Regions from separate parts of the Variovorax raffinosi genome, predicted to be linked through region 1. Evidence: predicted binding sites of a transcription regulator. Region 1 holds the regulator's gene; the other holds the start of a gene.

Region 1 (15,421 bases):
CGCGCTGCTGGCACATGTCGGTGGCGATGTTGACGATGGTGCCGATCACGCGCTGCGTGACGAAGCCGCCGCTGTCGCGGATCACGCTGACCGCCTTGCCGTCGCGTGCGAAGAGGGCGTGCGCGGCATCGCGGATGTCGCGGCGCGTGGCGGGGTTGGTGGCGAGCACGCGGCGCTTGGTGGCGGCGTCGTCGATCAGCATGTCGATGCCGATGGTGCGCGTGGCGTCCAGCCGTTCGACGGCGGCGACGGTGGTCACGTCGAAGCCCAGCGGCGCGACCAGGACCAGCGAATGCGGCGCGGCGGCGGCGCCGCTGTCGATCTGCGCGCCGAGCGTGTTGACCAGGCGCAGCAGTTCGGCACGGCGTGCGGCGCGCGGCGACACCCACACCGAAGGCGTGCCCTCGACCACGGGCGCCGGCGCCTCGGGCGTCTGCTGCATCACGCCGTCGGTGTAGCGGTAGAAGCCTTCACCGGTCTTGCGGCCCAGTGCGCCGGCCGCCAGGCGCTGCGCGGTGATCACGCTCGGGCGAAAGCGCGGTTCCTCGAAGTACTGGTGGTAGATCGACTCCATCACCGGATGCGACACGTCGAGCGCCGTCAGGTCCAGCAACTCGAAGGGGCCGAGGCGAAAGCCTGCCTGGTCTTTCAGGATGCGATCGACGGTCGCGAAGTCGGCCACGCCTTCGCTGACGATGCGCAGCGCCTCGGTGCCGTAGCCACGGCCTGCGTGGTTGACGATGAAGCCGGGCGTGTCTTGCGCTTGCACGGCGCTGTGGCCCATCTGGGTGGCGTAGCCGGCGAGTTGCTTGCAGACCTCGGGCGCGGTCTTGAAGCCCGCGACCACCTCGACCACCTTCATGAGCGGCACGGGGTTGAAGAAGTGAAAGCCCGCGATGCGTTCGGGACGCGCCAGCCCGGCTGCGATGGCCGTGACCGAGAGCGACGAGGTGTTGGTGACCAGCGTGGCCGTCGGGGCCACCACGGCTTCGAGTTCGCGGAACAGCTTGCGCTTGACTTCGAGGTCTTCGATCACGGCCTCGATGACCAGATCGCAGCCGGCCAGGGCCTGGATGGAGTCGACCGCCTTGACGCGGGCAATCTGGGCATCGCGCGCAGCGGCGTCGATCTTGCCCTTCTCTTGCAGCTTGTTCCATTGGGCGACGAGGGCTTCGCGGCCGCGCTCGGCGGCGCCGGCAAAGCTGTCGAGCAGCAGCACCTCGCTGCCCGCCTGGGCGGCGATCTGAGCGATGCCGCGACCCATGGCGCCGGCGCCGATCACGCCGATTCGGGTGTAGTTCACTGTCATTGGATGAAGATTTTCGCTGGTTGAGTGGTATCCGGGCCGCAGCGCCGAGAGGGGGCGAGGCGCGGCGGCAAGCTCCGATTTTGCAATCCCGCGCGGGCAGGGCGTGACGGGTTTTACGCGGAGGCGCGATTCAGGGCCGAACGCTGGCTGCGGTCGATGGCCGCGCTGAGGGCGATGGCGACCAGCAGCAGCGCAAAACCGACCCAGCTCATCCATGCCGCCGCGTCGTTGGCCAGCAGCCAGCCGCCCAGGGCCGCGCCCACCGCCTGGCCGGTATAGATGCCCGAACTGTTCAATGCCACGGAGCCCGGCGCGAGAGCGGGCGCCAGGCCCACCAGACGGGCCTGCTGGGCCGAGTTGGCGGCAAAGCAGCCCAGACCCCAGGGAATCAGCACCACGGCCAGCCAGGCGAGCGTGGAAGCCAGCGGCCACAGCAACAGGCTCAGTGCAATCAGCACCGTCGTGACCAGCACCATGCGCCCGGCGCCGATGCGGTCGATGAAGCGGCTGACCACCATGTTGCCCACCAGCCCGCAGGCGCCGAACAGGGCCCACATCACGCTCAGCGTGGTGGCATCGGCACCGAAGCTCTGCTTGAGGATCGGGCCGAAATAGCTGAAGAGCACGAACTGGCCCGCGCCCTGCAGCGCGGTGACCGAGACGATGCCCATCAGCACCGGGCTGCGCAGCACGCGCGACCACGCTGCCGCCGTCAGCGCGGCCGGGCGAATGCCTTGGGGAAGGGTGAGCCAGATCGACGCGGCGCTCACGACACTCAGCGCCGCAATCGCCATGAAGGCCATCCGCCAGCCCAGGTGGCCGCCGATCAGCGCGCCGATGGGCAGGCCCAGCACCGAGGCCATCGACCAGCCCAGGAAGACGAAGGTCACGGCCCGCCCGCGCTGGTCGGGCGGCACGAGCATGCCGGCGCAGGCGGCGGCCTGCGGCGTGAAGATCGCGGGGGCGATCACCGTGAGCATGCGCATCGGCAACAAGGTGCCGAAGCTCGGCATCAGCGCCGACAGGGCGTGTCCTGCGGCGTACCAGAGCAGGGTCAGGGCCAGCAACTGCCGGCGGTCCCAGCCTGCGACTGCAGCAGCCAGCAGCGGCGCGCCGATGCACATCACCGCCGCGGCGGCTGCGATCAGTTGGCCCGCGGTTGCGGCACTGACGGCGAGCGATGTGCTGATTTCATTGAGCGTGCCGGGCACGACCATCACGCCCGTGCCGATCACGAAGTTGCCGGCCAGCAGCGCCCAGAGGGCGCCCCGTGGCGCAGGCCGGCTCATGATTTCACCGCCGAACCTGCAGCGCGCCTGGATTCACGATGTTCGTGGGGTTGCCGTTGATGTAGCTCACGACGTTGTCGAAAGCCTGGCCGAAATAGCTCTCGTAGCTTTCCTGCTCGACATAGCCGATGTGCGGCGTGCAGATGCAGTTTTCCAGGCGCAGCAGGGCGTGGCCCTGCAGCGGCGGCTCGCTCTCGAACACGTCGATGGCGGCCAGCCCCGGGCGGCCGCGATTGAGCGCGGCAAGCAGGGCGTCGGCTTCGACCAGTTCGGCGCGGGAGGTGTTGACGAACAGCGCCGTCGGCTTCATGCGCGAGAGGTCTTCCAGCGTGATGAGTCCGTTGGTTTCTTCGTTCAGCCGCAGGTGCACCGACAGCACGTCGGCCTGGGCAAAGAATTCGTGGCGGTTCTGCGCCACCTGGAAGCCGTCGGATCGGGCCTTGGCGCAACTCGCTTCGCGGCCCCAGATCACGACCTGCATGCCGAAAGCCTGCCCATAGCGCGCGACCAGTTGGCCGATGCGGCCGTAGCCCCAGATGCAGAGCGTCTTGCCCTTGAGCACCGAGCCCAGCCCGAAGTTGGGCGGCATCGAGGCCGACTTGAGCCCCGATTGCTGCCACGCCCCGTGCTTGAGGTTGCTGATGTACTGCGGCAGCCGGCGCATGGCGGCCATGATCAGCGCCCATGTGAGCTCTGCAGGCGCCTGGGGAGAGCCAGTACCCTCGGCCACCGCAACGCCCCGCTCGGTGCAGGCCGTGACGTCGATGTGGCCGCCGACCCGACCGGTCTGCGAAATGAGCTTGAGCTTGGGCAGTTTTTCGATCAGCTGGCGCGAGATTTGGCTGCGCTCGCGGATCAGCACGATCACGTCGGCATCCTTGAGGCGAACCGACAGTTGCCCGATGCCCTTGACCGTGTTGGTATAGACCTTGGCCGCGTACGCGTCCAGCTTGGCGGCACAGCGCAATTTGCGCACGGCGTCCTGGTAGTCGTCGAGGATCACAATGTTCATGGCGTGCCATTGTGCCTCGCAGCATTGGGATGTCGCGCGTGTGAACGTTTGGATACCCGCCCCCGAAGGGGCTCGCAGGGGCGTTTGGGCTCAGTGCAGGCGTGTGGAGCGGGGCACCGTGCTCATGGTTTCCGCAGTCTCGAGCGCCGCGAGGCGGTCGAGTTCCGCGCACACGTCGGCCATGCGGCCGGAGATGACGACGCGGTTGCTGGTGCGTTGCGAGCCTTGCCGGTCGACCACGCGAACCACGCGCAATGGGCGCGCTGGTGCGGCGGCTGCCGTTGCCGACGCGGCGGCGTTGCCGGACCGGGTGGTGCAGGCGGGGCGCACCGCGACATAGCGCAGCCCCGCCGAGCTTTCGCTGTGATCGAGCGGGTCCCGGCGATGAGGGCGGCGAGCGGGCATCAGGCGGCTTGCGAGCGATTGCAGCGGCATCCAGAAATCAGCGATGGCGAGGAGGGCGATTCCCATGTGAACTCCAAAAAAATATGAGGTTGAACACAGGCAGGATTTCTTGAATCGGCCGCGACAGGGTGATGGCGACTTTGCGCCATACGCCCGCCACCTGTTGCGGCCGGATGAGGTGCTGCTGCGAGCAGGCCGCGCGGCCTACATCAGCATGGTGTTGCGGATGAGTCCGACGGCGAGGCCTTCGATTTCGAAAGGCTCGCCGGGCTGCACGATGATGGTCGGGTAGTCGGGGTTTTCGGCGTGCAGCTCGATCACCAGCTTGTTGCGCTTCAGGCGCTTGACCGTGACTTCGTCGCCAAGGCGCGCCACCACGATCTGGCCGTTGCGCGCTTCCTTGGTGGCCTGCACGGCGAGCAGGTCGCCGTCCATGATGCCGGCGTCGCGCATCGACATGCCGCGCACCTTGAGCAGGTAGTCGGGCTGGCGCTGGAACAGCGTGTTCTCGACGTAGTAGGTCTGGTCGATGTGCTCTTGCGCCAGGATGGGCGAGCCGGCTGCGACGCGGCCGATGAGCGGCAGCGCCAATTGCGCCATGCCGGGCAGCGAGAGCGAGAACTGGCCGCCTTCGCGATGGCGTGTTTCGTTGAGCGAACGCAATGCGTCGCCCTTGAGGCGGATGCCGCGCGAGGTGCCGCTGACGAGTTCGATCACGCCCTTGCGGGCGAGTGCCTGCAGGTGTTCTTCGGCGGCGTTGGCCGACTTGAACCCCAGCTCGTTGGCGATTTCGGCGCGCGTTGGCGGCGCACCGGTACGAGCGATGGCGCTCTGGATCAAGTCCAGGATCTGCTGCTGGCGGGCTGTAAGCTTCACGGCGAACTGCATATGTGGTTCCTTGCGGCACTGGCTATTTATCCAGTGCCTGTATTTTTAACCAGTTTTTAGAAGTTGACAAGCCATGGCCAATTCCCCTTTGCCCGAGTTGCGTCGCGTGGTGGTTCTGGGCACCGGCGGCACCATTGCCGGCCGGGCCGCCAGCAGTGGCGACAACATCGGCTACACCGCCGGACAGGTGGGGGTGGCCGATCTGCTGGGAGGCATCGAGGCGCCGGAGGGTGTGACGCTGGTGGCGGAGCAGGTGGCGCAGCTCGACAGCAAGGACATGTCGTTCGACATCTGGCAGAAGCTGGCGCAGCGCTGCGTGCATTGGCTGGCGCAGCCCGATGTGGCCGGCGTGGTGATCACGCATGGCACCGACACGCTGGAAGAAACGGCGTTCTTCCTGCATTCGGTGCTTGCGTCGGCCAAGCCCGTGGTGCTGACCTGCGCGATGCGTCCGGCCACTGCCTTGGCGCCGGACGGCCCGCAGAACGTGCGTGACGCCATCGTGGTGGCGGCAACGGCTGGTGCGCAAGGTGTGACGGTGGTTTGCGCCGGCACGGTCCACAGTGGTGTGGACATTCAGAAGGTGCACACCTACCGGCTCGATGCCTTCGCCTCAGGCGATGCCGGCCCGATCGGATATGTGGAAGAGGGCGCGGTGCGGCGTGTCAGGGCATGGCCTGAAGGTGCTGTACCCGGGGGCTCGAAAGCCCTGGACGCCGTGGGTCAGTGGCCCCGCGTCGAGATCGTCATGAGCCACGCCGGCGCAAGCGGTGCGCTCGTCGATGCGCTGCTGCAGGCGGGTGGCGCCGAGCCTGTGCGTGGACTGGTTCTGGCCGCGACCGGCAATGGCACGCTGCACCATGCGTTGGAAGCGGCAGCGCTCAAGGCGCAAGACAGTGGTGTTGCAGTGCTACGCGCCACGCGATGCGCCAACGGACGCATCCTGCCCAGGCCGGACGACCGGCTGCGCGATGCCGGCGCGCTCACGCCCGTGAAGGCGCGCATCGCGCTGATGCTGGAATTGCTGGGGAAATAAAAACCGCCGTCTCGACTTGTCGAGGGGCGGCTGGAAAGTCAGATCAACTGCTCAGTGCAGCCAGTGCACGTTGCGTGATTTCATCGACCGTGCCCACGCCCTTGATGGCGCGGTATTTCGGCGCGGCGGCCGGATCGGTCTTGGCCCAGGCCGAGTAATAGTCAACCAGCGGGCGCGTCTGCTGGCTGTAGACGTCGAGCCGCTTGCGCACGGTTTCTTCCTTGTCGTCCTCGCGCTGGATCAGCTCTTCGCCGGTCACATCGTCCTTGCCCTCGACCTTGGGCGGATTGAACTTGACGTGGTAGGTGCGGCCCGAGGCAGGGTGCGAGCGGCGACCGCTCATGCGTTCGATGATGTCGCCGAAAGGCACATCGATTTCAAGCACGTAGTCGAGCTTGACGGCTGCCGCCTTCATGGCGTCGGCCTGCGGAATGGTGCGCGGGAAACCGTCGAACAGAAAGCCACTGGCGCAATCGGCCTGTGCAATGCGTTCTTTCACGAGATTGATGATCAGGTCGTCGCTGACCAGCGCACCGGCGTCCATCACGGCCTTGGCTTGCAGCCCCAGCGGCGTGCCGGCCTTGACGGCGGCGCGCAGCATGTCGCCGGTCGAGATTTGAGGGATGCTGTATTTCTGGCAGATGAAGGCCGCTTGCGTGCCTTTGCCCGCTCCGGGCGCGCCCAGCAAAATTAGTCTCATGGTGTCCTCGGACGGTTCTTAGATTTTGTGTCGCGCCGAGCGTCGGCCCGAAGGCTGGGCAAGGCGGAATTGCATCGAGGATAGCACGCGTGCCAGTGAGGATTTTCCCTTGTCTTCACTCGGGCGACACCTCGCCTCAGGGGCCGGTTTTCGCTGCGAAGACCGCGCGCACGCGCGCCAGGTCTTCGGGGGTGTCGATGCCCGGTCCGGGGGCAACGTGGCTCACATGCACCGCAATGCGATGCCCATGCCACAGCGCGCGCAACTGCTCGAGCGCTTCGGTCGCTTCGACGGGAGACGGTGGCAGCGACGGAAACTTGCGCACGAAGCCCGCGCGATAGCCGTAGATGCCGATGTGGCGTAGGGGGGCGGGCGTCGGCAGCACGGTCGGCGCCGCACCGTTGGCGGAGCCATCGCGCCACCAGGGAATCGGCGCACGGCTGAAGTAAAGGGCGTGGCCCTGCGCGTCGAGCACGGCCTTCACCACGTTCGGGTTCATGAAGTCGCCGATCGAATCGATCTCGTGGGCCGCGGTGCTCATTGCGGCTTGCGGATGAGCCGCCAGCTCGGCCGCCACGGCGTCGATCAGGGCGGGGTCGATCAGTGGCTCGTCGCCCTGGACGTTGACGACGATGTCGTCACCGTCCAGGCCCAGTTGCTCGCAGGCTTCTGCCAACCGGTCGGTGCCGCTGGGGTGATCCTGGCGCGTCAGGATGGCTTCGACACCATGCGCTTCACACGCCGAAATGATGGATGCATCGTCCCCGGCGACGACCACGCGCGCGGCACCCGATTCACTGGCGCGCTGGGCCACACGCACCACCATGGGCACGCCGGCGATGTCGGCAAGGGGTTTGTTGGGCAGCCGTGTCGACGCCAGTCGCGCCGGCACAAGGACGGTGAAGCTCACAGCCCCAGCTCGTCGTCGGACAGCGTGCGGGCTTCGTTCTCGAGCAGCACCGGGATGCCGTCGCGCACCGGATAGGCCAGACGCGCACTGCGCGAGCACAGCTCCTGCTTCTCGGGGTTCCAGGTCAAAGGGCCCTTGGTGACAGGGCAGACGAGCAGTTCAAGCAGCTTGGTATCCATCGAGCGATGATAACTTTGCGTCGAGCGCGGTGAAGAATTCCGGGGAGGGGGCGAAGTGCAGCGGCACGGCCAGTGCGTCGGGTGCCTGGCGCCACAACTTGACCGCATCTTTTTCGGTGCAGACAAGGGTGTGGGTGGTGTTGAGGGGGCGCTGCCAACCGTCGAAATCATGGTGATCGGGCAGTGCGATGGTCTCGGCGAGCGTCAGGCCGCGCGCGCGCAGCATCTCGAAGAACGCCTCGGGTCGTGCAATGGCCGCCAGCGCGGTCACCGCCTGGCCTTCGAGGGTCTGCAGGGGCACGTGCTCTCCGCCGCTGGTCAAGGCGTCTGCTGCAAGGCTGCGGGTGGCGGTGTAGCCGCCGGCGAATGCGGGCCGCTCGCCACTGTGCAGCACGAGGTCGCAGCGACGCGGCCAGGCCTCGCGCAAGGGGCCCGCGGGCAGCCGCCAGCCGTTGCCGATGCCACGGTCGTCGAACACGCAGATCTCGATATCGCGTCCCAGCGCCAGATGCTGCAGGCCGTCGTCGCTGACGATGACCTGTGTGGCCGGATGCCGGGCCAGCAGGGCGCGTGCGGCTTCGATGCGCTGCCGCGCGACGAAGACCGGCGCGTTCGTGGCATGGCGGATCAGTGCGGGTTCATCGCCGACGTCGCGCGGATCGCTGTCGCCGAGCACCTCGCGGCAGTCGTCGGTGCGGCGCCCGTAGCCGCGCGACACCACGCCGACTTGCAACCCTCGCGCCTGGAGATGCCGAACGACGGCCATCACGACGGGGGTCTTGCCTGCGCCGCCGGCAATCACGTTGCCCACGACGATCACGGGCACCGGCACACGCTCGGTCCGAAGCCACCCCAGGCGATAAAGCCAGCCCCGCACAGCAAAGAGTGCGGCGTACAGCAGCGACAGCGGCCAGAGCAGGCAGGCCAGCGGCCCGCGATGCAGCCAGGCGTCCTGCAGCCGCGAGCCCGACGAGCCGATGCTGCTGCTGCGACCTTCTGAAGGCACTCAGTGCCCGGCTTGCGCCGTCGACTGGGCCGCGAAGGTGATCTGCATCAGGCCGACGCGGCGAGCCGCTTCCATCACTGTGATGACGGCCTGGTGCGGGCTGCTTGCGTCGGCGCTGATGATCACCACGCTGTCCTTGCCGCCGGTGGCTGCGGCGGCGAGCGCTGCGGCCACGGTTTCCACATTGCGGTCCGCCACCGCGGCCTTGTTGACCGAATAACGGCCATCGGCCGAGACCGTCACGATCACTTCCTTGGGGTAGTCGCGCTGCGCGTCGACGTCCGCCGTCGGCAGCCGCAGCTGCATCTCGGTGAACTTGCTGTAGGTGGTCGACAGCATCAGGAAGATCAGCACGACCAGCAGCACGTCGATGAACGGGATCAGGTTGATCTCGGGCTCATCGCGTGAGCCATGCCGAAACTGCATGCGGGCGCGGCTCATTTGCGCAAGGCGTTGAGGTGGCGGGCGAAGCGTTCGCCGGACAGTTCAAGGTTCAGCAGATATTCGTCGACGCGACTGCGAAAGTAGCGCCAGAAGATCAGCGTGGGAATTGCCACGATCAGCCCGAACGCCGTGTTGTAGAGCGCGATCGAGATGCCGTGCGCCAGTTGTGCCGGGTTGCCCGAGCCGACGGCGCCGCTGCCGGGCGACTGTGAACCGAAGATTTCGATCATGCCGATCACCGTGCCCAGCAGGCCGAGCAATGGCGCGGCAGAGGCGATGGTGGCCAGCGCGGGCAGGTAGCGCTCCAGCCGATGCGCGACCGTGCGGCCCGAGGCTTCCATGGCCGCGCGCAGGTCGTCTTCGGTGCAGCGGGGGTTGGCGTTGAGCGCCCGAAGGCCGGCGGCCAGCACCTGGCCGAGCATCGAGTTGCTTTCCAGCTTCGTCACGACATCGGGGCCGGGAATGGCGCCGCGCGAGACGGTGATGGTTTCGTCGAGCAGCTTCGGCGGCAGTACCCTCACGGTCTTGAGACTTGTGAAACGTTCTATAACCAGCGCGAGCGCAATGACGGAACAGGCGAGCAATGGCCAGATAGGCCAACCCGCGGCAACAATGATGGAAAACAAGAAAATCCTCCGGCCCATAGACTGCAAATGCGCGGCGATTATCCACTGAGCCCACCATCGCCACGGGGCTTGTTTTCGTGTCGGCAAGGACGCACAGATTCTGTGGATAACTTTGTGATTAACCTGCTGCGCAATGCGCCCGAACCCGCATGGGACGGGCTTTCCGCTAGATCGATCGAATTTTGAGCAGCACTTTCTTCAATAAAATCAATGACTTGCACGAGAAGTCGTGCGTCTGTCCCGCCCTGGGGCAGGAAAACACGGGCTACACCGCCTGTTGTGGAAGAGTGGCGTTGGGCCATGCGTGCATTCCATGAACCTGCGTGAGGCGAATTCCGCGCCCGGGCCGCGCATCTGGGCGGTCGGCGCGTTGTGCCGCGCGGTCGCCGACGCGCTCGACGCGCGCTTCAATCCGGTCGCCGTGCGCGGCGAGATCTCCGGTTTTTCGCGCGCGTCGAGTGGACATTGTTACTTCTCGCTCAAGGACGAGTCCGGCCAACTGCGCTGCGCGATGTTCCGTCGAGCCGCCGGATTGCTCGACTTTTCGCCCCGCGACGGCGACCAGGTCGAGGTGCGTGGACGGCTCGCTGTGTACGAGCCACGCGGCGATCTGCAACTGGTGGTCGAGAGCCTACGTCGTGCGGGGCAGGGCGCCTTGTTCGAGCAGTTCATGCAACGCAAGGCGCGCCTGGAAGCCGAAGGGCTGTTCGATCCGGCGCGCAAGCGGGCGCTGCCGGCCATGCCGCGTGCTGTGGGCGTCGTCACTTCGCTCGGCGCGGCGGCATTGCATGACGTGGTCACCGCGCTGCGGCGGCGCGTGCCACACATTCCGGTGGTGCTGGCGCCCGCGGCTGTGCAGGGGGCCAATGCTCCGGCCGAACTGGTGCGGGCATTGCAATCCCTCTACGCGCTGGAGCCTGCGGTCGACGTGATTCTGTTGGTGCGTGGCGGTGGCTCCATCGAAGACCTCTGGGCCTTCAACGACGAAGCGCTGGCGCGCACCATCGTTCAGAGCCCGGTGCCGCTGATCAGCGGCGTGGGGCACGAGACGGACTTCACCATCGCCGATTTCTGCGCCGACCTGCGCGCACCGACGCCCACCGCGGCGGCGGAACTCGTCAGCGCGCCGCGCGACCTGTGGCTCGGTGCGCTCGACCTGCTCGATGAGCGGCTCGGCGATGCCTTGGGTGGACGCCTCGATGCGCTCGGGCAGCGTCTCGACCAGGCGGCGGGACGTCTCGGACGGCCGTCGAATCTGGTGGCTCGCCAGCAGCTTCGGCTGGCGCATCACGCGCAACGCCTTCAGTACGCGGTGCTATCGCGGCGAGAGCGCCTGGCGCAAGCACCGCGTTCGATTGCGGCCGATTTTCCTTTGAAGTTCGAGCGCGCCCTGGTGCAGCGACGCGAACGCCTGGAGCGTGTGGCCTTGCGCCTGCGGCTGCTCGATCCGGCCCTGGTCCTGCAGCGCGGGTATGCGTGGCTGACCGATCCAGGCGGCCGTGCGATCGTCAGCGCGAGGCAATTGGCGCCCGGCGACGCAGTCGTCGCGCGGCTCGCCGATGGCGAGGTCGACTTGACCGTCACGCCCGGCGATGCAACGGGCCCGCGTCCGACGCGCCCTCAATAATTACTTCCTAGAATCCTGCATTCCCCACAACCAACCCACGAGAAAAAACCATGGAACATGTGCTCCCACCCCTGCCGTACGCGCTCGACGCGCTGGCCCCGGAATATTCGAAGGAAACCCTCGAGTACCACTACGGCAAGCACCACAACGCCTACGTCGTGAACCTGAACAACCTGCAAAAGGGCACCGAGTTCGAAGCCCTGACGCTGGAGGAGATCATCAAGAAGGCCAGCGGCGGCATCTACAACAACGCCGCCCAGATCTGGAACCACACCTTCTTCTGGAACTGCATGAAGCCCCAGGGCGGCGGCGCTCCCACCGGCGCGCTGGCCAAGGCCATCGATGCCAAGTGGGGCAGCTACGACGCCTTCAAGGAAGCCTTCGTGAAGTCGGCCGTGGGCAACTTCGGTTCGGGCTGGACCTGGCTCGTGAAGAAGGCCGACGGTTCGGTGGACATCGTGAACACCGGCGCCGCCGGCACGCCGCTGACCACGGCAGACACCGCGCTGCTGACCGTCGACGTCTGGGAACACGCCTACTACATCGACTACCGCAACCTGCGCCCGAAGTTCGTCGAGACCTTCCTGGCCAAGCTGGTCAATTGGGACTTCGTCGCCAAGAACTTCGGCTGAAGCCGCGTTTTTCCATAGAAAAAGCCGACCCATGGGTCGGCTTTTTTGTGGGCTTCAGGCAGCAGAAGCTCAGCGCTTGGTGGCTGAGAACAGCTCGCCGCTGAGCTTGGCGCCCTTCTTGATGTTCTTCTTGGCAAACCAGCCCTGGTTCATTTCAAGCACGTAGCGCACGGGTTCGAGGGAGCAATGCGAGTTCTCGGTCATCGGCTGCATGTCGACCAGGTTGACGATGCGGCCGTCGTCGGCCACGAAGGCGGCGGTCAGCGGCAGGATCGTGTTGCGCATCCAGAAGCACTGCGTCGCAGGCTGCTCGAACACGAAGATCATGCCTTCGGCCTGCGGCATTTCCTTGCGGAACATCAGGCCGATTTCCCGTTGCAGGGGCGTTTGCGCGATCTGCACATCGATCTTGTACAGGCCGACCGACAACTGCGTGCGCGCCAGATCGGTTTGAGGTTGCTGCTGGGCATGCGCCGGCATCATGAAGGACGCGGACAACAGGAGCAGGGCGGCGAGACGCTGAAACATCGGATAACTCTTTCAGGGCGGGGTCAGGGCCCGGCCCGTAACCAATAAAAATGCCCGCTGAAGCGGGCATTGCCGGTGAGCTGGAAAGCTTACACCTTCTTGGCGGCGGCCGTGTGGGCCTTGGCGACGTGGCGAACCTTGTGCTTCTTGGCCGCAGCGTGCTTCTTCGAAGCGTGCTTGGCAACCTTGGGAGCGGCAGCAGGAGCTGCAGTGGTGGGTTCGGCTTGTTGAGCGAAGGCACCGGCAGCGAAGAGACCGGCGATCAGGGCTGCGAGCAGCTTGTTCATGAGAAATCCTTTGATATCGTTGATTTGGATAGCCCTCCCTGCGGAAGGTAGACATTCAACGGAGGCCGCTTCCGGCGGTTGACAGCAATGCAGTCGCCGCAGGCGAAAAAAAGCGCTCCGAAGAGCGCTCTTTTTTAGGGGGTCAGGCTGACTTACTTGGCGCCTGGCATGTCGGGCGTGCCGCCTTGGGTCGTCTTGCGCTTCACGCTGCCGTCCTTGTTGCGACGGCGTTGGTCGCGGGTGCTGGCGCGCTTTTCGCCAGAAGCAGCAGCCTTGTCGGCACCGATGGCGCCGCCTTCGGGGGTCTTGGCTTCGTCGCCAGCAGGACCGGCAACCTTGCCAGCGGGCTTGGCAGCCTTCTTGGCTTCAGCGCGTTGCTGCGACTTGCTGTTGGTGGCGTTCCCTTGTTCGGGCGTCGTGCCGGCCGGGTTTTGGGCGTAGGCGCCAGCGGCGAACAGGCCAGCGATCATGACTGCGAGAATTTTGCTCATTGATGATTCCTCTATCGAGAATTGGTTGGAAACGCCTCCCGGCGAGCAGAAGGTCAGCCACTAACGAGGCCATTGGCCCTATGGTTGACAAACGCTTGCTGATGGGTTGCGTCTAAAATGTACAGCGATTTGTTCACGGGCTGTACAGCGATTCCCCGTCGTGTCTGAATTCGCTGACAGTCGTCAAAATTACGCCACTCCCGGAGCCATCCCCCCTCATGTCCAGCTACCAGCACATCAAAGTTCCGACTGAAGGTCAGAAGATCACGGTCAACGCAGACAACTCGCTCAATGTGCCGGACCAACCGATCATCCCGTTCATCGAAGGCGACGGAACCGGTCTGGACATCACCCCGGTGATGCTGAAGGTAGTGGACGCGGCTGTGGCCAAGGCCTACGGCGGCAAGAAAAAGATCCACTGGATGGAGGTCTACGCCGGCGAGAAGTCGACCAAGGTCTATGGCCCCGACGTCTGGCTCCCTGAAGAAACGCTGCAAGCCGTGCGCGACTACGTGATCTCCATCAAGGGCCCGCTGACCACGCCCGTCGGCGGCGGCATCCGTTCGCTGAACGTTGCGTTGCGCCAGGAGCTCGATCTTTACGTCTGCCTGCGCCCCATTCAGTACTTCGAAGGCGTCCCTAGCCCCGTGCGCGAGCCGCACAAGACCAACATGGTCATCTTCCGCGAGAACTCGGAAGACATCTACGCCGGCATCGAATTCGAAGCCGAAAGCGACAAGGCCAAGAAGCTCATCAAGTTTCTGCAGGACGAATTGGGCGTCAAGAAAATCCGCTTCCCGAACACTTCGGGCATCGGCGTCAAGCCTGTGTCGATCGAAGGCACCGAGCGCCTTGTGCGCAAGGCGTTGCAGTACGCCATCGACAACGACAAGCCCAGCGTGACCATCGTGCACAAGGGCAACATCATGAAGTTCACCGAAGGTGGCTTCCGTGACTGGGCCTACAACCTCGCCGCCAAGGAGTTCGGCGCCGAGCTGATCGACGGCGGCCCGTGGATGAAGTTCAAGAACCCGAAGACGGGCAAGGAAATCACCGTCAAGGACAGCATCGCCGATGCGTTCCTGCAGCAGATCCTGTTGCGTCCCGCCGAGTACAGCGTGATCGCCACGCTCAATCTCAATGGCGACTACGTCTCCGACGCGCTGGCCGCACAGGTCGGCGGCATCGGCATCGCTCCGGGCGCGAACCTCAGCGACACCGTCGCCATGTTTGAAGCCACTCACGGCACGGCGCCCAAGTACGCAGGCAAGGACTACGTGAACCCCGGCTCGGAGATCCTCTCGGCCGAGATGATGCTGCGCCACATGGGTTGGACCGAAGCGGCCGACCTGATCATCAGCTCGATGAAGAAGTCGATTGCCAGCAAGAAGGTCACCTATGACTTCGCCCGCCTGATGGATGGCGCCACGCAAGTGAGCTGTTCGGGTTTTGGCCAGGTAATGATCGACCACATGTAATTGCGACTGCCGACGTCTTCTGACGTCGACCATCAAGCCCTTGAATTTCCGAAAGGAATTCGAGGGCTTTTTTATTGGCCGACGCGGGCCTTTATTGAATTGAAATTACTACTTTAGTAAAAGCCGAATAAGGCACTGCAGGACAAACTTCACGGATCAATCGCCTGCTTTCCTGGGTTAACTATTGGTAGAAACTGTGCTTGCTGCACGCCCATGCAAGCCCTCCAGAATCGCGCCTATTCGAAAAAGCATAGGGAGGTTTGAGTGGGCAAGAAAACCGCAGAGGCCGGCGTCGTGCTGGTGGGCGCCGTGTGCAATGGCATTGAGCGCGTGGTGCCGTATGTCGGGCATTGGATCGCATCATGACGATCTCCCGACGAGCACTCTTCGGAAAGCTCGACCTCAAGCGCTTCGCGCTGGTTGCCGACGCGATTCCGCTCGACCTGCTGCGGAAATGGGATGCAGAAGGGGAGTCACCACGATGACGCAGGCCCAACTCGGCTTCCTGATCGTTTGCCTGGCTGTTGGCGTGCTGGGGGCGGTGCTGGGTGCATGGGCCTGTTCGCGCAGTTGT
Region 2 (15,421 bases), on a different contig from region 1:
AACAACAACGGCAATCAGGGCGCATGGCTGGTGATGCTGAATGCGGGCGCGGAAACCGTGTCCTTCAACCTGCCGGCGGGTGCGTGGCATGGCTGCCTTGCCACCGACCCCGGGCTCGATGCGGGTGGCGCGCCACAGGCGCTCGACGGCACGGCACAAGTCCCCTTTTCGAGCCTCTTGATTGCAAGAACGTAGGAGCCAGCCGCACGGCGCGGTGCTAGTCTCGATGCAGAAACTCTGACGACGGATTCCAACGAACGAACGAACGGAGACACAGGATGGACAAGCAGATCACCACGCAGGAACCCCTGCAGGCTCATCAACTGGTCCGACGCACCATCGCCCTGGTGCTGGCCGGTGGCAGGGGCTCCCGCCTCAAGCAGCTGACCGACCGGCGCGCCAAGCCGGCCGTGTACTTCGGTGGCAAGTTCCGCATCATCGATTTCGCGCTGTCGAACTGCCTGAACTCCGGCATCCGGCGCATGGCGGTGGTCACGCAGTACAAGTCGCATTCGCTCATGCGCCACCTGCAGCGCGGCTGGAGCTTCCTGCGGGCCGAGCTGAACGAAATGGTCGACGTGCTGCCCGCGCAGCAGCGCGTGGGCGACGAGCACTGGTACCGCGGCACGGCCGACGCGGTGTTCCAGAACCTGGACATCATCCAGACCCGCTCCACCAAGCACGACTACGTGGTGGTGCTGGCCGGCGACCACATCTACAAGATGGACTACTCGATCATGGTGAAGGACCATGCCGAGCGCGGCCTGGGCTGCACGGTCGGCTGCATCGAGGTGCCGCGCATGGAAGCCACGGCCTTCGGCGTGATGGCGGTGGACGATGGCCGGCAGATCACGGCCTTCCTCGAAAAGCCGGCCGACCCACCCGCCATGCCCGGCCACCCCGACCTGGCGCTGGCGAGCATGGGCATCTACGTGTTCGACTCCGAATACCTCTACCAGCTGCTGGAGGAAGACAGCGTCAACCCCGATTCGAGCCACGACTTCGGCAAGGACATCATTCCGCGCGCCGTGGCGCAGGGGCGCGCGCTGGCCCATCCCTTCACCATGTCGTGCGTCACGCGGGCCTCTCGCGGGCCGGGCGCGAAGGCCTACTGGCGGGACGTGGGCACGATTGATGCATTCTGGGCAGCCAACCTCGACCTGGCCTCGATCACCCCGGAGCTCGACATCTATGACACCGACTGGCCCATCTGGACCTACCAGCGGCAACTGCCACCGGCCAAGTTCGTGCTCGACCGCGAGGGCAAGCACGGCATGACGGTCAACACCATCGTCTCGGGCGGCTGCATCGTCTCGGGCTCGAAGGTCAGCAGCTCGGTGCTGTTCTCGGGCGTGCGCATCCATTCCTTCTGCGAGATCAACGAGGCCGTGCTGCTGCCCGACGTGGAAGTCGGCCGTGGCGCCCGGCTCAACCGCGTGGTGATCGACCGCGCCTGTGTCATACCGGATGAGATGGTGATCGGCGAAGATGCCGAGGCCGATGCCGCGCGCTTCGAGCGCACCGAGAACGGCGTGGTGCTGGTCACGCGCGAAATGTTGAAACGATTGGCCGCCTGAGGCCGCGACGATCCACGAACGATGCGAATCCTCCAGGTCAGCGCCGAAATCTTTCCCCTGCTCAAGACCGGCGGCCTGGCGGACATCGCCGGCGCCCTGCCCATCGCGCTCATGGCGCAAGGGCAGGACGCACGGGTGCTGCTGCCGGGCTTTCCCGCCATCGTGGCCGGCGTGCGCGATCTGGTCCCGCTGGCCGAATTCACGGCGCCGTGGGGCGAACGCTTCGGACTGCGTGCGGGGCACATCGCGATCGACGGCGCGCCGCCGATCCCGGCCTATGTGATCGACGCGCCGGCGCTCTACGACCGGCCCGGCAACCCCTACGAGGACACGGCGCGCCAGCCCTACAACGACAACCACCGTCGTTTCGCTTTGCTCGGCTGGGCGGCGGCACAGCTCGCGCAGGGCCTCGACCCCGACTGGCAGCCCGAGGTGGTGCACGCCCACGATTGGCACGCCGCACTGGCCCCCGCGTACCTTGCCTTCGCACGGCAGTCGGGCGGGCCGCGCGTGGGCAGTGTTTTCACCGTGCACAACCTGGCCTACCAGGGCGTGTTCGCGCCCTGGCACTTTGCCGAGCTGGGCCTGCCCGCCTCCGCCTTCCACATGAACGGGCTCGAATACCACGGGCAGGTGTCGTTCATGAAGGGCGGGCTCTACTTCGCCGACCGGCTGACCACGGTGAGCCCGACCTACGCGCTGGAGATCCAGACGCCCGAGCAGGGCTTCGGGCTCGACGGCCTGCTGCGCCAGCGCAGCGGCGTGCTCAGCGGCATCCTCAACGCGGTCGACGACCAGGTCTGGAACCCGTCCACCGACGCTGCGCTGGTGCAGGGCTATCACACGCCCGAGGGGCGCCACATGGCGGGCAAGGCGCGTTGCAAGTCAGTGCTGCAGCATCAGCTCGGTCTGGCCGAGCGGCCGGATGCGCCGCTGTTCATCGTCGTGAGCCGGCTCACCGAGCAGAAGGGTTTGCATCTGGTGCTTGGCGGCATCGATGCGCTGTTGTCGCAAGGTGGCCAGTTGGCGCTGCTGGGCAGCGGTGAAGCGTGGCTGGAGGAAGCATTCCGTCAGCGTGCGGCGGCTGCGCCGCAATCGGTCAGCGTCACCATCGGCTACAACGAGGCGCTGGCGCATCAGCTCTTCGGCGCCGGCGACGTGACGCTGGTGCCGTCGCTCTTCGAGCCCTGCGGCCTCACGCAGATGTACGGCCTGAAGTACGGCAGCCTGCCGCTGGTGCGCCGCGTCGGTGGGCTGGCGGACACGGTGGTCGACAGCACGCTGGAAGACATGGCCAGTGGCGAGGCCACCGGCTTCGTGTTCGACCATTTCGACGATGCGGACTACGCACGCGCCTTGCGCCGCGCCTTCGCGCTCTACGACCGCGCACCTGACTGGCGCCGTGTGCGGGGCAATGCCATGCGACGGCCGGCCGACTGGGGTACTGCGGCGGCGCAGTACATCGATGTTTATCAGCAGGCGCTGGGATGACTGTTTGCTCTTCTGTTCGTCGCGTTGTGTGGTTTGGGTGCTGCGGCTGTTCAGGGCGACGCCCACGCCGACACGGTGCTCTTTTTCGCGAATGTCCCCCGCTTCGCTCCTCCTTTATTTCGCGAAAAAGAGCCCCGTATCGGCGCGAGCGTTGGACAGAGCGGAGGTTGATCAGCGGTACACCAGCAGCGTGCCCCGTGCGAATGACGCCAGGTGCTCCCCGCAGCGAAATAAAGGAGGAGCGAAGCGGGGGACATTCGCGGAGGGGAGCTCCTGGTGTCATTCGCACTCGCCCTGAATGAACCCGAATCCGAACCCGCCTTGAACAACAGCAACGCCGGAAACACAAGCAGCCAGCAAACACCACTCACCCCGGGAGCGCCAAAACCATGACGATCAAAGACTTCGCCTACGACCATCCCGACCGCGACGTCGCGGCCTTCAAGCGCGCGGTGGCCAACAAGCTGATCTACGCGGTCGGCAAGGACCCGGTCGCGGCCAGCCAGGACGACTGGCTCAACGCCACCTCGCAGGCCGTGCGCGACCAGCTGGTCGAGCGCTGGATGATGACCACGCGCGCCAACTACGCGCAGGACCTGAAGCGCGTCTACTACCTCTCGATGGAGTTCCTGATCGGGCGCACCTTCACCAATGCGCTGCTGGCCGTGGACCTGTTCGACACCGTGCGCGAGGCGCTGGCCGACTTCGGTGTCGACATGTCGGCACTGGCCGAGCGCGAGCCCGACGCGGCGCTGGGCAATGGTGGCCTGGGCCGGCTCGCTGCGTGTTTTCTCGACTCGATGGCCACGCTCGGCGTGCCCGGCATGGGCTACGGCATCCGCTACGAATACGGCATGTTCCGCCAGCGCATCGTCGATGGCCAGCAGGTCGAAACACCCGACTACTGGCTCACGCGCGGCAACCCGTGGGAATTCCAGCGGCCCGAGGTCAACTACCGCGTGCGCTTCGGCGGTCATGTGCAAAAGCGCGAAGGCATCAATGCGCCGTACGGCGCGGCCGACTGGGTCGACACGCACGACGTGCTGGCCGTGGCCTACGACACCATCATCCCGGGCTACGGCACGCAGGCCACCAACACGCTGCGGCTGTGGTCGGCGCGCGCCACCGAAGAAATCGACCTGTCGGCCTTCAACCGCGGCAACTACATGGGCGCGGTGGAAAGCAAGAACCAGTCGGAGAACGTCTCGCGCGTGCTTTACCCCGACGACTCGACGCCATCAGGTCGCGAGTTGCGGCTGCACCAGGAGTATTTTTTCTGCAGCGCGAGCGTGCAGGACCTGCTGCGCCGCTACCTGCGCAACCACAAGACCTTCGACCAGCTCTCGGAAAAAGTCAGCATTCACCTGAACGACACGCACCCGGTGCTCGCTGTGCCCGAACTCATGCGCCTGCTGCTCGACGAGCACGGCCTCGATTGGGACACCGCGTGGGCGCACACACAGAAGGTGTTCAGCTACACCAACCACACGCTGATGCACGAGGCGCTGGAGACCTGGCCGGTCGAGATGCTGGGCCGCATATTGCCGCGGCACCTGCAGATCATCTACGACATGAACGCGAAGTTTCTGGCCACGGTGACGCAGAAGGTCGGCAACGACGTCGAGCTGATGCGCCGGCTGTCGCTGGTCGATGAAGCGGGCGAGCGGCGCGTGCGCATGGCCTATGTGGCGGTGCTGGCGAGCCATTCGATCAACGGCGTGTCGGGGCTGCATTCGGAGCTGATGAAGCAGTCGATCTTTGTCGACTTCGACAAGATCTTTCCCGAGCGCTTCAACAACAAGACCAACGGCGTGACGCCGCGCCGCTGGCTGGCGCAGGCCAACCCGCCACTGGCCGCGCTGCTCGACCAGCGCATCGGCAAGGGCTGGCGGCGCGACCTGTCGCAGCTCGAAGCGCTCAGGCCGATGGCGGCGCAGCCAGCCTTTGTGCGCGCGTTTCGCCATGCCAAGCGCGAGAACAAATTGCGGCTGGCCAACTGGGTCGAGCAGCACCTGAAGATCGACATCGACACGGATGCGATGTTCGACGTGCAGGTCAAGCGCATCCACGAATACAAGCGGCAACTGCTCAACGTGCTGCATGTGGTGGCGCGGTATCACCGCATCCTCGATGCGCAGGCTGCCGGCACGCCGATCGACATCGTGCCGCGCGTGGTGGTGTTCGCGGGCAAGGCCGCTTCGGCCTACGCCATGGCCAAGCTGGTGATCCGGCTCATCAACGACGTGGCGAGCACCATCAACGCCGACGCGCGCGTGGGCAAGCTGCTGAAGGTGGTGTTCCTGCCGAACTACAGCGTGAGCCTGGCCGAAGTCATCATGCCGGCGGCCGACCTGTCGGAGCAGATTTCCACCGCGGGCACGGAGGCCTCGGGCACCGGCAACATGAAGTTCGCGCTGAATGGCGCGCTCACCATCGGCACGCTGGACGGCGCCAATGTGGAGATGCGCGAGAACGTCGGGCCGGAGAACATCTTCATCTTCGGCAACACGACGCCGGAGGTAGCGGACATTCGCGCGCGGGGCTACCAGCCGCGCGACATCTACGAAGAGAACGCGGAACTCAAGCGCGTGCTCGATACGATCCGCGACGGCGCGTTCTCGGCGGGCGAACCCGCGCGCTACCAGGGCATCTACGACGCGCTGGTGAACTGGGGCGATCACTATCTGCTGCTGGCGGATTACGCGAGCTATGTCGCGAAGCAGGCCGAGGTGGATGCGCTGTACCGCGACTCGGATGCCTGGACGCGGATGGCTGTGCTGAACGTGGCGGGGATGGGGGCGTTTTCTTCGGACCGCACGATTGCGCAGTACGCGCATGAGATCTGGCACACCAAGCCGGTTGTGCTCGCCTGAGTCTTCGGCGTTGAGTCTTCGGCATTTCTCCCTCCCCTCCCGGGGGAGGGCCGGGGTGGGGGCAAGCAGCGCTCACCAGGGGCGCTCTGCCCGCCCCCATCCCAACCTTCCCCCAGCGGGGGAAGGAGCAAGACAAGACAGTGTCAGCGCGGCTTTTGCTGCGCCGCTTCGGCCTCTGTCACGAACCCGATACGGCTCAGGCCGGCCTTGTTCGCGATCCCCATCAGCGTGACCACCTTGCCGTAGGGCACGGTCTGGTCGGCGCGCAATTGCACCTCGGTGTCCTTGCTGTCGGCGGCGGCCTTCTCAAGCCGCGTCGCCAGTTCCTCATCCGTCACGGCCTGGTCGTTGAGGAAGACCTTGCCCGAAGCATCGACGGAAAGGCTCACGAACTTCGGCGCGTCATTCGGCTGCCCCGCATCGGTCTGCGGCAAATCGAGCTTGATCGAGCTGGCCATCAGCGGCGCGGTGATGATGAAAATCACCAGCAGCACCAGCATCACGTCGACCAGCGGCGTGACGTTGATGTCGGACAGCGGCCGCTGCGCGCCCGCGCCCATCGCACGCCCGCCGCCGCCAGCGCTGCTGCCCAGGGAAGTGCGACCGAAGGCCATGGTCGGGCTCAGACCGGCATCGGCCGCGCGGGTGGCGGTGCGGCGGGCTTCGGAGCTTCGCCGAAGCTGCCGAGCAGGTCATGCGCGAAGCCTTCGAGTTCGGCTTCGATGCGGCCGATGACACGGCCGAACACGTTGTAGGCCAGCACGGCCGGAATGGCGACCGCCAGGCCGAAGGCCGTCATGACCAGCGCCTCGCCGACCGGCCCGGCCACCTTGTCGATGGTGAAGCCGCCGGTCTGCCCCGCGATGCCCGACAGCGCGCCATAGATGCCCCAGACCGTGCCGAGCAGGCCGACGAAAGGCGCGGTGGCGCCGACCGTGGCAAGAAGGATCTGCCCCGCCTGCAGGCGCCGCAGCGCACCGTGCAAGGCGTCGCGCAGAACACGGGTGAGTTGCTGGTTGCGATCGCCCGTGGCGCCCAGCGTGCCGCCTGTCGAAACGGTGGCCGCGCTCTTGATGGCGGACACGGTGGGCGAGACGAGCATCGCGCGGTCGAAGGCCTTGAGCTTCTGCTCGGCATCGGCCAGCGTGGACGACTGCCAGAACGCGGCAATGCTGCGCAGCACGTCGCGCGTGCCGCCGCGCAGCAGCCAGGCCTTCCAGAGGATCACGACCCAGCTCGCGATCGACATCGCCAGCAGCAGCGCCGCCACCGCGCGGCTGACGCCGTCACCATGCGTCAGCAGTTCCAGCACGCTCATCGGCGGTCCTTTTTATCGGCGGATCAGCGCAGGCCGAGCACGTCGAACATGTCGAACAGGCCCGCTTTCTGGCCGCCCAGGAAATGCACGGCGCGCAGGGCGCCCTGCGCGTAGGTGACGCGGCTCGACGACTTGTGGGTGATCTCGATGCGCTCGCCGATGCCGGCGAACAGCACGGTGTGGTCGCCCACGATGTCGCCGCCGCGGATGGCCGAGAAGCCGATGGTCGAGGGGTCGCGCTCGCCCGTGATGCCTTCGCGGGCGTAGACGGCGCATTCCTTCAGGTCGCGGCCCAATGCGTCGGCGATCACTTCGCCCATCTTGAGCGCGGTGCCCGAAGGCGCATCGACCTTGAAACGGTGGTGCGCCTCGATGATCTCGATGTCGTAGCCGGTGGCCATCGCCTTGGCCGCCATCTCGAGCAGCTTGAGGGTGACGTTGACGCCCACGCTCATGTTGGGCGCCATCATGATGGCGATGTCTTTGGCGATCTCGGCGATCTCGGCTTTTTGCGCATCGCTGAAGCCGGTGGTGCCGATCACGGCCTGCACACCCAGTTCGCGGCAGACCGCGAGGTGCGCGAGCGTGCCTTCGGGGCGGGTGAAGTCGATGAGCACCTGCGCGTCTTTCAGGCCGGTGCGCAGATCGGAGACGATGGGCACGCCGCTGTCGAAACCCAGGAAGGCGCCGGCATCGGTGCCCAGGGCCGGGTTGCCGGCGATGTCGAGCGCGCCGGCGAGGCGGCAGTCCGGCGCATTGCGCACGGCCTCGATCAGCATGTGGCCCATGCGGCCCGAAGCCCCGGCGATCGCGACGCGGCGCGATGCGGGGACGGAAGGAGAAGAAGAGGAAGAAGAAATGGATTCAGTCACGCGGGTTCAGTCTTCAGAATGGCCATGAGGCCACTGGCATTCATGGACACGGGACGGACGCCGCCTGACTCGGCGGGCGCCGCCCGCTGCTGGTGCGCTCAGCGCGTGGCTTCGAGCGGGGGGTAGGCTGCGGGCAACGGCGGCAGGCTGGCGGAAGCGGCGGCATCGGCCTTGTTGCTCTTGTCGTCCTTGGCCGGTGCGTATTTCTTCAGATCGTCTTCGGACGCTTCAAGCGGCGGCACCTTGCCGGTTTTCTTGCGGGTGTCGAGCGTGGCGACGAAGTCTTCTTCGCTGGGCATTTCGTCGCCCTCGAAGCGGTCCATCAGTTCGCCGTTGAAGAACACGGTCAGGTGGCGTTCTTGCGGCTCGACGCCCTGGCGGCGGATGGTGAAGACGTAGTCCCAGCGGTTGGCGTGGAACACGTCGCTCAGCAGCGAGGTGCCGAGAACTTCACGCACCTGCTGGCGGGACATGCCGGGCTTGAGCGCCGCGACCTGTTCCTTCGACACGAAATTGCCCTGCACCACTTCAACTTTGTAAGGGGTGATGGCCGAAAGCGCGCCACGCGTGCGATCGCTGAAACTGCTGCAGGCACCCAGGAAGAGCGTCGCGGTGACGGCAGCAACCAGCAGCCAGGGACGGCGTTGGAGAATGGCAGGCATGGGAGGAAAAGGGGGTAGCGATATGATCGGCCATTGTAGCGGCTGGCCTTTTTCAGGGCCTTTGCCGCAGCCCAGGGCGCAGGAACCAACATGGCCAATATCGACGAACTCAAGAATACCGGCCTGAAGGCCACATTGCCACGCCTGAAGATTCTCGAAATCTTCCAGACCGGCAGCCAGCGGCACATGACGGCCGAAGACGTGTTTCGCGTGCTGCTCAACGAACATTCCGACATCGGCCTTGCCACCGTTTACCGCGTGCTCACGCAATTCGAGCAAGCCGGCATCCTGGAGCGCAGCCACTTCGAAAGCGGCAAGGCGGTCTACGAGCTGAATGAAGGCACGCACCACGACCACCTGATCTGCACCTCGTGCGGCAAGGTGGAGGAGTTCTACGACGCCGAGATCGAGCGCCGCCAGCAGATGATTGCCAAGGACAAGGGCTGGATCCTGCAGGACCACGCCATGTCGCTCTACGGCCTTTGCGGCGACTGCGTCAAGAAGCGCTGAGCCACCACAGGCAGAAAAGACGGACGGCGTCAGTCGCCGCCGTCGCGCCCGTTTTCCATGGCCTTGTGGTGGCGCGCCACGAAGTCCGCATAGGTGTCGATGCCGCGCAACTGCAAGATCGAGTTGCGCACGGCCGCCTCGACCAGCACGGCGATATTGCGCCCCGCCACCACCTGGATGATGACCTTGCGCACGGGGATGCCCAGCACGTCCTGCGTGAGCGGCGCTGAAGGCATGCGCTCGTAGTCGCGCTCGAAGCTGTCGCGCCGCACGAGGTGCACGATGAGCTTCAGGCGCATCTTCCGGCGCACCGCCGTCTCACCGAAGATCGCGCGGATGTCCAGCAGGCCGATGCCGCGCACTTCCAGCAGGTTCAGCAGCAGATCGGGGCAGCGCCCTTCGATCGTGTTCTGGTTGATGCGGTAAAGATCGACCGCGTCGTCGGCCACGAGGCCGTTGCCGCGCGAGATCAGCTCCAGGCCCAGCTCGCTCTTGCCCAGGCCCGACTCGCCCGTGATCATCACGCCCATGCCCAGGATGTCCATGAACACGCCGTGCATCGAGGTGCGCTCGGCGAAGTGCTTGGACAGGTAGGCGCGCAGCAGGTCGATCACGAAGGCCGACGACTCGCGCGTGGCAAACAGCGGCAGTTGCGCGCGCTCGCAGATCGACAGCAGCTCGTCGGGCGCGGCCTGGCCGTCGGCCAGCACCAGCATCGGCGGCTCCAGCGTGACGATGCGGGCGATGCGGCGGGCGCAGTCTTCCGGGCTGCCGCGCGTCAGGTAGGCCACTTCGCGCGCGCCCAGGATCTGCACGCGGTACGGGTGGATGTAATTGAGGTAACCGACCAGGTCGGCAGCCGACTGCGCGCGGCTGATGACTTCGGGGTCGAACTGGCGCTCCGAGGCACCGAGCCCTGCGAGCCATTCCCAGCGGAGCGACCCACGGAACTCCTCGAACATGGCATCGGCGCTGATGACGGTCGGCTTCATGCGTTCAGGAGACGGCACTCACGCGCCGGCATTTTCTTGTGATGGACGAAGGCAGCAACGCAGCTTAGCAGCAGCTGCGAGTGCCGACGCATGCGCTCAGGCGACTTGGGTGGATTGCCAGCCGGCGATGAGGCCGTGCAAGGCGGCCGCGTCGGTGCTGGACTTGATCTGCTCGCGCAGGCTGGCATCGCTCAGCAGCTCGGCGATTTCAGAGAGGATTTCGAGGTGCTTCTGCGTGGCCGCTTCGGGCACCAGCAGGAAGATCAGCAGTGCCACGGGCTGTTCGTCCGGGGCGTCGAAGCCGATCGGATTGGCCAGCTGGAACACGGCGGCCATTGGTGCCTTCAGGCCCTTGATGCGGCCATGCGGAATGGCGACACCGTGGCCCAGACCGGTGGAGCCGAGGCGCTCGCGCGCAAACAGGCTGTCGGTGATGAGGGCACGGCCCAGGCCGTGAAGGCTTTCGAACAGCAGGCCGGCTTCTTCAAAAGCACGTTTTTTGCTGGTGGCGTCAACGCTCACGAGCACTTGAGCGGGCGGCAGGATGGACGCGAGGCGATTCATGGTGGGTGCAGAGCGGGCGCGATTATGCACCCGCTTGGTAAAAACCCCCAGTCCCTCTACCTACTTTTTGTCTACATGTTGCCCAGAGGCCTCGTACGCCTCGAAGGGGCTTGCAAAGCCCCAGCACAACAGTCGGAAAACAAAAAGCCGCCCGAAGGCGGCTTGTGGCGTGAGCCCCGAAGGCTCCTACATCAGGCGCTTGGGTGCCGCGTGATGGTGGTCTTGCAGGCGGTCCTTGTGGCGCACGACCTGGCGGTCGAGCTTGTCGACCAGTTCATCGACCGCAGCGTAGAGATCAGCGTGGCTCGACTCCGCGAACATGTCATTGCCCTTGACGTGGATGTTGCATTCCGCCCTTTGGCGGCGTTCCTTTTCCTTCTGCTTTTCCACCGTGAGGATCACCTTCACATCGACCACCTGGTCGAAGTGCCGTGTGATCCGGTCCAGCTTGCTCGTGACGTAGGTGCGCAAGGCAGGGGTGACGTCGAGGTGATGACCGCTGATCGTCAAATTCATGAATGACCTCCTGGAATTGACGGTTGGGGAAATGACCGCGCTTCGGAATGAAGCGTGGCCGGCGAAACAGTGAGTCGGGGGAGAGGGAGAAGAAGAGAGGGGGAAAGAAGAGGAAAGAGGGGTCGGTCAATTCACTATGCCCAAGCTGTCACGGTATTGCAATACCCGAGTTGCCCGGGGGTGCTGGGCGCGCAAAACGCCGCATGATCCGCTATTCAATCCATAGCGGACAACGTCAGCAGGGCAACCGCTTCGGCGCTTTGAAAGCAAGTGTTTGCGCCGGCGCGCGTCGGTGACCATGCCGCCCGAAGGGCCGGCTCGCTCAGCGCCAGGCGGCGCGCATGCGGTTGCGCAGGTCGATCACGGCGGCCGGCGGCGGCACCGCCGGGGGCAGCACCGGTGCAGGCGGCCAGGTCTGCTGCTCGAAGCCGGCAAGGTCGGCGTCCGGAATGAAGCGCGTGCGGTTCGCATACAGGTGCCGGTCGCCGCGCGCCGCCTGCTGCGGAATGTGGAAGCGCTGCGGCACCAGCAGGTGCAGGTGGTCGCGCGCCCGCGTCATCGCCACATAGAGCAGCCGGCGCTCTTCCTCCAGTTCGTGCGCGCCCTGCGCCACGTCGGCCGGCATGCAGCCGTCGACCACATTGAGCACATGCACCGAATTCCATTCCTGCCCCTTGGCCGAATGGATGGTCGAGAGGATCAGGAAGTCTTCATCGAGCAGCGGCGGCCCGGGGCGGTCGCTGGTGGCTTCGGGCGGATCGAGCGTGAGTTCGGTGAGAAAGCTCTCGCGCGAGCCATAGCCCGCGGCAAGCCGCGCAAGCTGCTCGACGTCGGCACGGCGCACGCCGGAGGTGTCTTCGTACAGCCGCTCCAGATGCGGCTGGTACCAGTCCATCGCCAGTTCCACATCGGCCGGCCATGCCAGTGAAGGCGCTCGCAGCGCGGCATAAGCCTTGGCAAAGTCGTCCCACTGTGCGCGTGCTGCAGACGGCGGCACGAAATCGCGCACGGCGGCCACGGGGTCGGCCGCCTGGTCCATCGCATCGAGCAGCCGCGTGCCGGTGACTGGCCCGATGCCCGGTATCAACTGCGTCACGCGAAAGCCCGCCATGCGCCCGCGCGGGTTCTGGGCAAAGCGCAGCACCGCAAGCAGGTCTTTCACATGCGAGGCCTCCAGGAACTTGAGGCCGCCGTACTTCACGAACGGGATGTTGCGCCGCGCCAGTTCGAGTTCGAGCCCCGCGCTGTGCGACGAGGTGCGAAACAGCACCGCCTGCGACTTGAGCGCCAGCCCGCCCTCGCGATGCGCCAGCACCTTGTCGGCCACCCAGCGCGCCTGCCCGGCATCGTCGGCCACGAGCACCAGCAGCGGCTTGCCGGCCGAGGGCCTGTCGGTCCAGAGCGTCTTGGCGTGCCGCTCGGCCGCATGCGCGATCACGCGGTTCGACACATCGAGGATCGGCTGGGTCGAGCGGTAGTTGCGCTCCAGCGTGACCACGCGCGCCGCCTGCGTGAACTGCGAGGGAAAGTCGAGGATGTTGCGCACCGTCGCGCCGCGAAACGAATAGATCGACTGCGCGTCGTCGCCCACCACCGTCACGCCGCGCCCGTCAGGCTTGAGCGCCAGCAGGATCGAGGCCTGCAGCAGGTTGGTGTCCTGGTACTCGTCGACCAGCACATGGTCGAAGCGCGCGCCGATTTGCGCGGCCAGCGCGGGCTCGGCGACCATCTCGGCCCAGTAGAGCAGCAGGTCGTCGTAGTCGAGCACGTTCTGCTGCTGCTTGGCCTCCACGTAGCCACCGAACAGCTTCTTGAGTTCGGCCTCCCATTCGTCGCACCAGGGAAAGGATTCCTTCAGCACCTGGGCCAGCGGCGCGCGCGTGTTGACGCAGCGCGAGTAGATCGACAGGCAGGTGCCCTTGCGCGGGAAGCGATTGACGGTGGCAGACAGGCCCAGCTCGTGCCGCACCAGTCCCATCAGGTCTTCGGCGTCGCCCCGGTCGTGGATGGTGAAGTTCTCGTCCAGCCCGATCTGCGGTGCGTACTCGCGCAGCAGCCGCGCGCCGATGCCGTGGAAGGTGCCGGCCCATGGCAGCGCAGGCGGCACCGCCGACTGCAGGCCGAGCACGCGCGCCAGCACCTGTCCCGCACGGCGCCCCATTTCCTGCGCGGCACGGCGCGAGAAGGTCAGCAGCAACAGGCGTTGCGGATCGACGCCACCCGCGATCAGGTGCGCCACCCGGTGCGCCAGCGTGCTGGTCTTGCCGGAACCAGCGCCGGCAATCACGAGCAGCGGGCGATGGTCGCCGCCGACGGCTGCGCCCACGCCATGCTCGACCGCCGCGCGCTGCGCTTCGTTGAGCGTTGCCAACGCCGCGGCAAGACGTTCGGACTGGCTCGTCGCGGCAACGGAAAAAACAGGGGGCGCAGCGGTCTGCATGGACACGACTTTACTGTATGCCCGTCCAGTCCCATCACCCTGCTGCCTGATGGCCAGTGACATAATCGCGCCTCGCTGCAACTGGAGACTCTCCCCTATGGAAACCGCCCCGTCTCGGCAGCTTTCAACTCCCTTTCACACGGCCTGATCGCTCACGTCGGGCCCGGGAATTGAAAGCGCCCCTCCCTCGCCCATCGTTCAGTCATCCCCGGGAGTGAGCCCATGCTCAATATCTTTACGCTCGCCAACGGCCGCCTCGTTCAGGAAGAGATCGAGGCACTCGAAGAGCTCTCCAAGTTCCAGCCGATCTGGGTCGACCTCGAATCGCCCACGCTCGAAGAAAAGCGCTGGATCAAGCAGTACTACGGCCTGTCCATTCCCGAAGACGCGATGGACGAGGACATCGAGGAGTCGGCCCGCTTCTACGAAGAAGACAACGGCGAGCTGCACATTCGCTCCGACTTCCTGATCGACGACGACGAGAACCCGCGCACGGTGCGCGTCGCCTTCATTCTCAACCAGCACAACACCGACCTGCGCAGCCGCGGCGTGCTGTTCTCGATCCACGACGAAGACGTGCCCGTGTTCCGCCTGCTGCGCATGCGCGCACGCCGCGCGCCGGGGCTGATCGAAGACGCCAAGGAAGTGATGCTCAAGCTGTTCGACGCGGACGCCGAATACTCGGCCGACACGCTGGAGAACATCTACGACGAACTCGAAGTGGCCGGCAAGAAAGTGCTCTCGGGCAACGTCACCGACGAGCTGGCCGGCGAGGTGCTCGGCCTCATCGCGCGGCAGGAAGACTTGAACGGCCGCATCCGCCGCAATGTGATGGACACGCGCCGCGCGGTCAGCTTCATGATGCGCAGCAAGATGCTCAACGCCGAGCAGTTCGAAGAGGCGCGGCAGATCCTGCGCGACATCGAATCGCTGGACAACCACACGGCCTTCCTGTTCGACAAGATCAACTTCCTGATGGATGCGACCGTCGGTTTCATCAACATCAACCAGAACAAGACCATCAAGATCTTCTCGGTGGCCAGCGTGGCGCTGCTGCCGCCCACGCTGATCGCCAGCATCTACGGCATGAACTTCAAGTTCATGCCCGAGCTGGACTGGTCCATGGGCTATCCATACGCCCTCGTGCTGATGGCGGCGAGCGCGCTGGGGCCGATGTGGTATTTCCGCCGGCGCGGCTGGCTCAAGTAGCCGCTTTTATGGCGGGCAGCGTGGCCAGCCACGCGCCGACCAGGGCGAGGCTGTAGCGGCTCGCCACCTCCACCACGAAGCGCGCGAAGTCGCCATGCGCGGCATCGTCGGCGCGGTCCGAGATCGTGCGCATCGCGGCGAAGGGCACGCCGTAGTCGTGGCACACCTGTGCCATTGCCGCGCCCTCCATCTCGACGGCGAGCGCATCGGGCAGATCGCGCTGCAAGGCCGCGCTCTCCGCCGTGGTCGATACGAAGCGGTCACCGCTCACCAGCAGGCCACGGTGCACTTTGGGCTGCTGAAGATCGAATTCGTCGACGGCTTGCTGGCCGACCAAGGCCACCGGGTCGCGCAGCACATCGGCCGCCACGGCCGACAGCGCGTTGCCGATGGCCGC

Evidence for each region. The regulator LexA, encoded in region 1, represses DNA repair genes until DNA is damaged. The targets are predictions, from matches to a motif close to ACTGTATNNNNATACAGT.
Region 2: a site for LexA is predicted at 13,828-13,845, ahead of ACSFB7_RS09640 (ATP-dependent helicase). Genes of this name have one in related genera too.

Annotation. Positions count from the first base shown of each region.
Region 1 is NZ_JBPJZR010000003.1:252,662-268,082, reverse strand. Features, by position in the region: gene ACSFB7_RS12335 (3-hydroxyacyl-CoA dehydrogenase) at 1-1,309, opposite strand, end outside; gene ACSFB7_RS12330 (MFS transporter) at 1,423-2,598, opposite strand; gene ACSFB7_RS12325 (D-2-hydroxyacid dehydrogenase family protein) at 2,603-3,610, opposite strand; gene ACSFB7_RS12320 (hypothetical protein) at 3,701-4,081, opposite strand; gene lexA (transcriptional repressor LexA) at 4,220-4,903, opposite strand; gene ACSFB7_RS12310 (asparaginase) at 4,977-5,939, shown strand; gene adk (adenylate kinase) at 5,983-6,639, opposite strand; gene kdsB (3-deoxy-manno-octulosonate cytidylyltransferase) at 6,776-7,549, opposite strand; gene ACSFB7_RS12295 (Trm112 family protein) at 7,546-7,728, opposite strand; gene lpxK (tetraacyldisaccharide 4'-kinase) at 7,709-8,734, opposite strand; gene ACSFB7_RS12285 (ExbD/TolR family protein) at 8,735-9,160, opposite strand; gene ACSFB7_RS12280 (MotA/TolQ/ExbB proton channel family protein) at 9,172-9,804, opposite strand; gene xseA (exodeoxyribonuclease VII large subunit) at 10,118-11,431, shown strand; gene ACSFB7_RS12270 (superoxide dismutase) at 11,482-12,063, shown strand; gene ACSFB7_RS12265 (DUF192 domain-containing protein) at 12,133-12,591, opposite strand; gene ACSFB7_RS12260 (hypothetical protein) at 12,681-12,878, opposite strand; gene ACSFB7_RS12255 (cell envelope biogenesis protein TolA) at 13,031-13,369, opposite strand; gene icd (NADP-dependent isocitrate dehydrogenase) at 13,588-14,847, shown strand; gene ACSFB7_RS12245 (hypothetical protein) at 15,210-15,332, shown strand; gene ACSFB7_RS12240 (hypothetical protein) at 15,329-15,421, shown strand, end outside.
Region 2 is NZ_JBPJZR010000002.1:776,540-791,960, forward strand. Features, by position in the region: gene glgX (glycogen debranching protein GlgX) at 1-195, shown strand, start outside; gene glgC (glucose-1-phosphate adenylyltransferase) at 279-1,577, shown strand; gene glgA (glycogen synthase GlgA) at 1,599-3,068, shown strand; gene ACSFB7_RS09595 (glycogen/starch/alpha-glucan phosphorylase) at 3,458-5,941, shown strand; gene ACSFB7_RS09600 (ExbD/TolR family protein) at 6,085-6,555, opposite strand; gene ACSFB7_RS09605 (MotA/TolQ/ExbB proton channel family protein) at 6,564-7,259, opposite strand; gene dapB (4-hydroxy-tetrahydrodipicolinate reductase) at 7,283-8,131, opposite strand; gene ACSFB7_RS09615 (outer membrane protein assembly factor BamE) at 8,230-8,793, opposite strand; gene fur (ferric iron uptake transcriptional regulator) at 8,884-9,303, shown strand; gene hprK (HPr(Ser) kinase/phosphatase) at 9,333-10,295, opposite strand; gene ACSFB7_RS09630 (PTS sugar transporter subunit IIA) at 10,392-10,859, opposite strand; gene hpf (ribosome hibernation-promoting factor, HPF/YfiA family) at 11,046-11,375, opposite strand; gene ACSFB7_RS09640 (ATP-dependent helicase) at 11,698-13,815, opposite strand; gene corA (magnesium/cobalt transporter CorA) at 14,038-15,024, shown strand; gene ACSFB7_RS09650 (5'-methylthioadenosine/adenosylhomocysteine nucleosidase) at 15,017-15,421, opposite strand, start outside.